Regions from separate parts of the Exiguobacterium sp. s125 genome, predicted to be linked through region 1. Evidence: riboswitches for the same ligand, from Rfam matches in the RefSeq annotation. Region 1 holds a riboswitch; each other region holds the start of a gene.
The links. A riboswitch is a leader RNA that binds a small molecule or an ion and turns the genes downstream of it on or off. The one in region 1 is predicted to bind S-adenosylmethionine.

Region 1 (3,248 bases):
TATCATGAATGCGTGCCGCATCAGTAGGAATTGCTTCGCGTATCTCCATATCGGACTCCCCCTTTTTTCCGTTTACCGGTACATGTTCTTTTACCCTTTTCTAGAAAAATCATTCGTTTCCCTGCAAAGTTCGAGACAAACAAAAAAAGTTCAGAAACAAACTCATGCGAGTCTGCTTCTGAACTGAAAATTAAGCGAATCGTTTCGCTTGTTCTTCAAGAATTGCTGCTTTATCTGTTTGCTCCCATGGTAATTCGATATCTGTACGACCGAAATGACCATAAGCTGCTGTCTGACGATAAATCGGACGGCGAAGATCAAGCATCTTGATGATCCCTGCTGGGCGAAGATCGAAATTTTCGGCAACGAGTTCGACGAGTTGTGCTTCTGGAAGTTTACCTGTTCCAAACGTATCAACTGCAATCGATACTGGGTGCGCGACACCAATCGCATACGCAAGTTGAACTTCTGCTTTATCTGCAAGACCAGAAGCTACGAGGTTTTTCGCGACGTAACGTGCTGCATATGCTGCAGAACGGTCAACTTTTGTTGGATCTTTACCAGAGAATGCGCCGCCGCCATGACGTGCATAGCCACCATACGTATCAACGATGATTTTACGTCCAGTTAATCCTGCATCACCTTGTGGTCCACCGATGACGAAGCGACCTGTCGGGTTAATGAAGAACTTTGTTTCCGCATCGATGTATTCTGATGGAATCACAGGTGCGATGACATGCTCTTTCAGGTCTGCTTGGATTTGCTCAAGCGTCACTTCTTCTGCATGTTGTGTTGAGATGACGATTGTATCGACACGAACCGGTTCGTTGTTCTCATTGTATTCTACAGTTACTTGCGTCTTACCATCCGGACGGAGGTAGTCAAGTTGTCCAGTTTTACGGACTTCTGCGAGACGACGAGCAAGTTTGTGTGAAAGTGAGATCGGAAGTGGCATCAATTCAGGCGTTTCTTTCGTTGCATAACCGAACATGAGACCTTGGTCCCCTGCACCGATTGCATCGATTTCTTCATCTGACATGTTACCTTCGCGTGCTTCAAGCGCTTGGTCAACACCGAGAGCGATATCTGCTGATTGCTCATCGATTGAAGTCAATACAGCACAAGTGTCTGCATCGAAACCATATTTAGCGCGTGTATAGCCAATCTCACGAATTGTTTCGCGAACGACTTTCGGGATATCGACATAAGTCGATGTCGTGATTTCACCTGCGACGAGGACAAGTCCTGTCGTGACAGATGTTTCAGCAGCGACACGAGCATTCGGATCGGCTGCGAGGATTGCATCTAAGATAGAATCCGAGATTTGGTCACAGATTTTATCCGGGTGACCTTCAGTAACTGACTCCGACGTAAATAGTCGGCGATTAAGGTTTGTCATGTTTGACCCTCCCAAAAAAGAATTTGACGGTGTACTCATTTCCCCTAGTTGAGTGGGACGGTAAAATGAAAAAAACCTCTCCATGTCCAAAAAATGGTCAGGGAAAGGTTGTGCGTTCTTCCTTTACCCTCTTATCGTTCGAAGTGTTTACTTCGCTTCAGGAGAGCACCTTTTCCTTCATTAATAGAATTCTTAATGTAGGACGGTTGCCGGGTTTCTTCGGGCCTTGTTCCCTCCACCTGCTCAGAATAAGAGTATCCGTTACGAATTACATGATATAAAGTTGTGACCACTCTGTCAAGCTACGTTTTAATTTCTAGTCGAAACTTTCCCGAAGAGATGTTAAACTGTTAATGCTGAAAGCGTTTCCAAATAAATAGAAATCAGCGCTAAAAAAGGATTGCTCATCCTTTAGTATGTCATATATAATAAATGTGTCATACTAAATGTCAGAGCTAAACCAACGTAGGGGAAAGGTGGGGTCAGGATGCCGATGACGGTCCTGAATATCGAAGAGCTACTCAAGAAGGAGCATGTGTTCAAACAACTATCTGTTGCTGAGCTAGTCGAACATGCAATTCGTAACGAAGAAGGGGTTCTTGCTGAAAATGGCGCTCTGTCTGTAGAAACGGGGAAATTTACAGGTCGTTCACCTAAAGACAAGTTCATTGTTCGCGATCAGTCATGCGAGTCACATATCGATTGGGGCCATGTCAATCAACCGATGGAAGCAGACAACTTCGCGCAACTTTTACAAAAAGTTCTTCGCTACATGAATGAAGCAGATCAGCTCTACTACACAGAAGCTGCTGCTGGTGCAGACACTCATTTTACCCTTCCGGTTCGGATCGTGACACAATATGCTTGGCATAATTTGTTTGCAAAACAACTATTTTTGCGTGAATATCCGACAGAAGCTGCTTTTGAGCCTTTCACGGTTATTTATGCGCCTCACTTCAAAGCAGATCCGAAAGTCGATGGAACGAATTCCGAAACGTTCATCGCCATGTCATTCGAACATCGGATTGTCTTAATCGGTGGAACAGAATATGCGGGCGAAATCAAAAAATCGATTTTCTCTGTCATGAACTACCTTTTACCTCAACGAGACGTCTTATCGATGCATTGCTCGGCTAACGTCGGTCATGAGGGTGACGTCGCCTTATTCTTCGGATTATCCGGTACTGGTAAGACCACACTGTCTGCTGACGACAGTCGTCAATTGATTGGTGACGATGAGCACGGGTGGTCCAACGACGGCGTCTTCAATATCGAAGGTGGCTGTTACGCAAAAACGGTCAACCTATCGCGCGAAAAAGAACCACAAATCTTTGATGCGATTCGGTTTGGCACTGTCCTTGAAAACGTCGTCCTCGATGATGCACGAATTCCTGACTATGATGATACGTCAAAAACGGAAAACACACGGGCCGCTTATCCGATTACAGCGATTGATAATATTGCAGTACCATCACGCGCCGGACATCCGAAAACGATTGTCTTTTTAACAGCTGATGCTTACGGCGTCCTGCCGCCAATCAGTAAGTTGACGAAGGAGCAAGCGATGTATCACTTCTTATCCGGGTATACATCGAAGTTAGCCGGGACAGAGCGTGGCGTAACAGAACCGGAAGCGACATTCTCGACATGCTTCGGTTCACCCTTCTTACCGCTCATTCCTGAAAAATATGCAACGATGCTCGGTGAGCTCATCGACCGGCACGGTGTCACGGTTTACCTCGTCAATACAGGCTGGACGGGTGGCGCATATGGGACGGGAAGTCGGATGAAGCTTGCATATACACGGACGATGGTCAATGCAGCTGTCAACGGCACACTCGCTGATATC
Region 2 (3,248 bases), on a different contig from region 1:
ATGACGGACATACGGCGATTGCACTCGGTCTTGCCTCGGCCTTTACAGCACTGCAAGAAGACCTTCACGGAACAATCGTGTTCATTCATCAGCACGGGGAAGAAGTCTTCCCGGGTGGTGCCATTCAAATGATTGAAGACGGCTGTCTTGACGGGGTCGATGCAATTTTCGGTACGCATCTCGAAAATGACTTACCTGTCGGAACAATTGGCTATCACGCAGGACATACGCTGTGCGCCATCGATGAATTCGAAATCGTTGTCCACGGACAGGGTGGTCATGCGCAAGCCCCTCATAAAACACAAGATGCACTCGTCGCCGGGGCACAACTCGTCTGTAATCTCCAACACCTTGTCAGTCGGCGAGTTGATCCGTTTTCACCTGCCATCATCGCAATCGGTTCATTCCATGCCGGAACGGCTCCGAACATCGTTACTGGTGAGGCACGGATTGTCGGTGAAATCCGGACATTCGACGAAGCGCTGCGTCACCAGTTACGCCAGCAGGTCGATTTAGTTGCTCGGACGACGTGTGCCGGAATCGGTGCGAGCTACTCCATCGACTTTACGACGGGTTATCCATCCCTTTGGAATCATCCGGTAGAAACAAATCTCGTTAAAGAGGCGACTGCATTTTTAGGTGAAGCCCATGTCAAAGAACTCAAACCGATGATGGCAGCAGACGATTTCGCCTATTATTTAGAGCGTATCCCAGGAAGCTACTTCTTTACGGGGTCCGCCAAAACGGACGGGAGTACGATTTATCCGCAACACCATCCGAAATATGAAATCGATGAACGGGCACTACTCGTCGGCGCGAAATCTCTAGGTGCGACCGTCCTGCATGCCTTACAATCTTAATGATTGACTTTGTCGTTTTAGAGATGCTATTATCACATCAATGATAACGAATTTAATCAACTTCATATAACACTTATCAAGAGTGGACTGAGAGATCTGGATCGATGACGTCCCAGCAACCTGCCTTCAGTGGCAAGGTGCTACGACCAGCAAAGCGCAAGCTTTGGTTGATAAAAAGCGACGACTCCTTTTGCAACCAAGCAAAGGAGTCGTTTTCGTTTTCTCGCTGTCAGAGCACGAATGATTACAAGGCGACTACCGCCAGCGGAAAGGACGAGATATAGATGGAAAAAGCAACATTCGCAGGAGGCTGTTTCTGGTGCATGGTGACACCATTCGAAGAACTGCCCGGTATTCACGGAATTGTTTCCGGTTATACAGGAGGACAAATCGAAAATCCGACATACGAACAAATAAAAACAGGCACGACCGGTCATTCGGAGGTCGTCGAGATTACATTTGATCCGGCGTTATTCTCATACGAGCGGTTACTCGAACTTTACTGGCCGCAAACGGATCCGACTGACGCCGGCGGACAGTTCCAGGACCGTGGGACACAATACGCACCTGCCATCTTTTATCATACGGAAGAACAGCGCCTTGCTGCGATTGCTTCACGTGACGCGCTTGCTGCGAGCAATCGCTTTAAGCAACCGATCGTCACACGAATCGAAGCGGCACAAGCCTTCTATCCAGCAGAAGACTATCATCAAAACTTCCACAAAAAGAATCCGGAACACTACAAAAAAGACCGGAAAGCATCCGGTCGCGATGAATTCATCGATGTGGCTTGGAAAGAAGAAGTATCTGTCTAAACTAAAAAAGCCCGCTTCGTGCGGGCTTTCAGCATGTAGACAAACTCTTATGAAGAGTGACTATGCTATAACAAGAGGCAATCCGTTCGCGTTTCCCTGTCTCATCTCGTCTTCAAAGCGATTCGAGACAGACTGTGCTCTAACACTACTCTATGATTTTCTCTGCGGTACACCCTGAAAGCTTCGTTTTTCGTTGACTCCTACGGGAAAAAGCGCGTGAACACGCGCTGCCAAGAGGCTGGCAAGACCCTGCTCGTTGTCCGTGAGGATCAAGGAGCAACGGCTTGCGCCTCGCCCGAGGAAAGCAACGAAAAGAACGAATCTTTCATTCCACAACTACTGATTCGTCTTCACGCTAAAAAATCGACTTTATACTGCCAGAGTTAACCGTAAGAATTACGATACCTTTTCCGACAACTCATCCGAAGATTCGATTTCTACGACTTGATATCGTTTCAACACAAAAATACCGGCTAGCATCACAAGCAATCCAGCGACTTGTCCGAGCGAAAGCTCAAGTTCCGGTAAACCGAACCAACCGAACAAGTCGACACATAATGCAAAACTCAGTTGCGAAATCAAGACGACCGAAATCGCAATCGATGGACCGAGCAACTGAATCCCGCGCATCACACAAAATACGACACCGACACCGACCAGACCACCGAATAAATAAAGCGGTTCGACCGTTTGAATGTTCGAGAATGTGCCACCCCGAAATACGAGTAGCGCAAACAGTGAACCGATGAACCCGACAAAAAAGACGAGGGTCGTCGTCGCCCATGCCCCGAACGCATGACTCATCCGTGCATTCAATACCGTCTGTAAACTAATCATCATTCCTGCCGTAATCGCACAAAACATACCTAGTCCCATGCTAGCCCCTCCTTATTCGTAACTATTTCCGTTCGCTTTTTCTTTAATCCGCTCTACATCTAAAATAATGATTTTCCCGCGTCGTCTCGCCAAGATTTCTTCTTCACAAAGTGTTGAGATGATACGGTTTAAATGACGGTAACTCGTCCCGAGCCAATCGGCGACGTCATGGAGATTCGACGTTCGCATCTCTTGATAAAACAGACTGTCGGAAACGTCCGAGGTAATCGATAACAGATATCCGGCAAATCGTTCTTCGACCGAATAGAGGACATGAAATGATGCTGATTTCGAGTCCGCGTACCACTTGGTCGTAATGACCCGCAGTAAAAATTGTAAAAAGGTGTTCGTCGTATTGTGCTCACGTAAGATCGCATACGGAATGCTGAGTGCCACAACGTCCGTAATCACCTCGATGGTATTCAAGACTTCCCGTTGATTGATATATTCCGCATCACCAATCACCGTCATCGCCTTTTTGAAGCGTAAAATCCGTTGTTTCCCTTCAGCCGATGCTGCAGAGATTTTAATTTTTCCTTCGACGATGAAATACATCCGGTCAATCGGTTCACCCGTCACACATAACAGGTCCCCTTCCGAAAACGTTTCGATGCGTAAATAGCCTTTACTGGTCTCCGTAAAAATATCCGCTAAGTCGTACTGTTTTAAATAGGTCTCAATCGTCTGCATAGATCCT
Region 3 (3,248 bases), on a different contig from region 1:
GATTTAAAAAACATAAGGCATCTCGAACATCTTCCAGGTTGTCCGGAAAGTAGCTGCCATCCTCAAATAAACGATAGTCGATGCTGCAAACGGCAATCCCGAGTTCTAAAAACCGGTCGATGATTGGAGCAAAACTAAACACATCATCACGGTTTCCACGAACGAATGCGCCGCCATGAGCATAAATCGCGACCGGAAACGGCCCTTCTCCCGGCGGATAATAAATATCTAACGTCAAGTCCTGCTGATTGACCGTCTTGTATAAAAGATTTCGTGGTGCTAATTGCTTTTCGGTAAGCGGCAAGACCGGCTCCGTCCATCTGAGTAAGGCTCCATAATTATTCCAAATACTCGCACCAGCAGCAGCCGTCGTCAAAATAGCGGCGCCACCCATCAACCATGCTGTTTCACGTTTCACCTCATCACCTCCAAGGCTCATTCCGATTTCACTTCTACTCTTCTCTTACCCGATTTATTTTGAACTAGAACTTCACAACATTCCGACTTGACGCTTTAATTTCCGTCGGATATAGTTAGAAAGTCCAAATCGGAACAATTACGTTTTAATTATCTTGGAGGGTTCATATATGAAAAAAATCATTCCAGCGTTAACCATCGCGACAGTAACTGCCAGTCTGCTCGCCGCATGCGGCTCATCGACTTCAAATTCAGACGAAGACGGTAAATTGCAAATTTATACGTCGACGTTCGCCACGGCAGCCATCGCCAAAGAAATCGGCGGAAAGGACGTCCAGGTCGAATTAATCGTTCCCCCTGGCGCCGACCCGCATTCGTATGAGCCGACTCCGAAGCAACTGACGACGATTGCGAAAGGCGATCTATTTTTACTTACCGGCACAACCCTTGAGCCGTACTCTGAAAAGATTAAGGAAAGTTTAGCCGGTAATTCCATTCGTTTTGTCGAGACAAGTAAAAATATCGACTTACTCGAAGCTTCCGCTTCGCTTCATACGCACGAAGAAGACGCACACGATGACCATGATGATCACGAGGCTGAAGAAGAGTCGCACGATCATGGACAATACGATCCGCATGTTTGGCTCGACCCGAACAACGCCAAGAAAATGGCTGACTCGATTACGACCGCATTAGCAAAGGAAGCACCTGACCGGAAGGAAACGTTTGATAAAAACCTCGCACTCTTTAACAAACAAGCAGATGAACTCGACCAAAATTTACAAAAAGCTGTTGACTCCGGTTCGAAAAAGGAGCTTCTCGTCACGCATGCCGCATACGGGTACTTGGCGGAACGTTACGGTTTCACGCAACTGCCGATTGCCGGTATTTCACCGTCTGACGAACCGTCCCAAAAACAGCTGGCTGCCATCGTCAAGGAAGCAGAGATGCATGACTTAAACTATATCGCCTTCGAAGAGACGGTGTCGCCAAAGGTCGCCCGTGTCATCCAAAAAGAAATCGGTGCCGAATCGATTACGATTCATAACCTCGAGTCCGTCGCAAAAGATCAACAAGATCAATCGTACTTTGATTTGATGAACGAAAACGTGACGACGCTCAAACAAGCACTGCAGTAAGGTACAGTTGACAAGCATTAAAAGATACGTTAGGGTAATAAACGTGTTTTAAACAACGACTAAACAACTAAATGACTTCTTTTTATCGCGAGAAACGGAGGGACTGGCCCAATGATGTTTCGGCAGCGGACGATTGATTCGTACTGTGCCAAATCCAGCAAGCTATGGCTTGAGAGATAAGAAGAGCGTCTTTTTCAGTAAAGACCTCCTTCTTTCTTGCGAAGGGGTCTTTTTTTGTATGCTGAAGAAATGGAGTGATTCACATGAACGAAACGGTTACGCCGAACAAATGGGCGTTGTTCCCCTTGTTCGTTTTCCTTGTATTATTCATCGGTGCAGGAATCTTCTATAACGACTTTTACAAATTCCCCATCTTGATTGCAGCTTTAATCGCCTTGATTTTTGCTGCTGCGACATCTAAGGGAGACATCAACCAGACCGTCGAGCGGATTGCCCGCGGTGCCGGAAATCCGGACATCATGATCATGGTCTTCATCTTTTTACTCGCCGGCACATTTTCTGGAACAGCGAATGCAATCGGAGCCATTGATGCGACCGTCAACGCTGCACTCAGTTTCCTACCCCAGTCTCTTTTAATGAGTGGATTGTTCATCATTGCCGCTTTCATCTCGATGGCGATGGGAACTTCGACCGGCACAATCGCTGCCCTTGCACCGATCGCACTCGGGATTCATGACGCGACGGGTGTCAATGTCGCACTCGCCGCTGCTGCCGTCGTCGGTGGAGCAATGTTCGGTGATAACTTATCGTTTATCTCAGATACGACAATCGCCGCTGTCCGGACACAAAAAACGAACATGCGTGATAAATTCAGAACGAACTTTTTAATCGTCTTGCCTGCTGCCGTCATCACTGTCATCTTACTCGCTTTCGTGTCAGGTTCCGGAGATGTCGTCGAAGCGAAAGCATTTGAATTTTATAAGCTGATTCCGTATCTTTCCGTCATCGTGTTCGCACTCTTTGGTGTCAACGTCATTCTCGTCTTACTCGGCGGGACGTTATTGACAGGCATCATCGGAATGATCGACGGTAGTTTCGGAGTAAGTGGATTTGTCCTCGCGATGTCTGACGGATTGATGGGGATGGCAGAAATCTCAATCTTGACGTTGCTGATGGGTGGACTCGTCAGCCTGATCACCTATAACGGTGGAATTGCTTATCTCAAAGAAACGCTGACACGAAAGATTTCGAAACGCCGGGGAGCTGAGTTCAGTATGGCTGCCCTCGTCAGTGCAACGAATCTCGCAACAGCAAATAATACGATTTCGATTCTTGTCGCCGGTCCGCTCGCTGCTGAAATCGCGGATACGTATGACATCGACCGGAAGAAGTCAGCCAGTATCCTCGACCTCTTTTCCTGTGGTGTTCAAGGAATCATCCCGTACGGAGCGCAACTTTTGATTGCCGCTGAATTGACGAAAACGGCGTCACCCGAACTGATTCCTTATTTGTTCTATCCATTTTTACTGTTCGTTTGTGGATCACTGGCAATCTTCTTCGGCTTCCCACGCCGGAAGAGTGATGCCGCACAGAAAAACAACATGTCGTAAAACAAACACCCCCCGTCGCTTCGTCTGCGACGGGGGGTTCACTTTATTTCTGTTTTTCTTGACGATTCAAAATGAAATAGGCAATCGCCGGAAGCGGAAATTGAACAAGTCCTGCTCCCCC

Region 2: another riboswitch for S-adenosylmethionine. It lies ahead of msrA (peptide-methionine (S)-S-oxide reductase MsrA); the one in region 1 lies ahead of metK (methionine adenosyltransferase).
Region 3: another riboswitch for S-adenosylmethionine. It lies ahead of KNQ05_RS09790 (Na+/H+ antiporter NhaC family protein); the one in region 1 lies ahead of metK (methionine adenosyltransferase).

Annotation. Positions count from the first base shown of each region.
Region 1 is NZ_JACSMI010000001.1:357,567-360,814, reverse strand. It holds gene KNQ05_RS01735 (GNAT family N-acetyltransferase) at 1-49, opposite strand, end outside; gene metK (methionine adenosyltransferase) at 191-1,399, opposite strand; SAM riboswitch class I at 1,528-1,654, opposite strand; gene pckA (phosphoenolpyruvate carboxykinase (ATP)) at 1,887-3,248, shown strand, end outside.
Region 2 is NZ_JACSMI010000005.1:39,890-43,137, forward strand. It holds gene KNQ05_RS12210 (M20 metallopeptidase family protein) at 1-860, shown strand, start outside; SAM riboswitch class I at 931-1,037, shown strand; gene msrA (peptide-methionine (S)-S-oxide reductase MsrA) at 1,145-1,675, shown strand; gene KNQ05_RS12220 (DMT family transporter) at 2,072-2,551, opposite strand; gene KNQ05_RS12225 (Crp/Fnr family transcriptional regulator) at 2,564-3,241, opposite strand.
Region 3 is NZ_JACSMI010000003.1:14,146-17,393, forward strand. It holds gene KNQ05_RS09780 (alpha/beta hydrolase fold domain-containing protein) at 1-418, opposite strand, end outside; gene KNQ05_RS09785 (metal ABC transporter solute-binding protein, Zn/Mn family) at 588-1,556, shown strand; SAM riboswitch class I at 1,636-1,739, shown strand; gene KNQ05_RS09790 (Na+/H+ antiporter NhaC family protein) at 1,820-3,127, shown strand; gene KNQ05_RS09795 (hypothetical protein) at 3,171-3,248, opposite strand, start outside.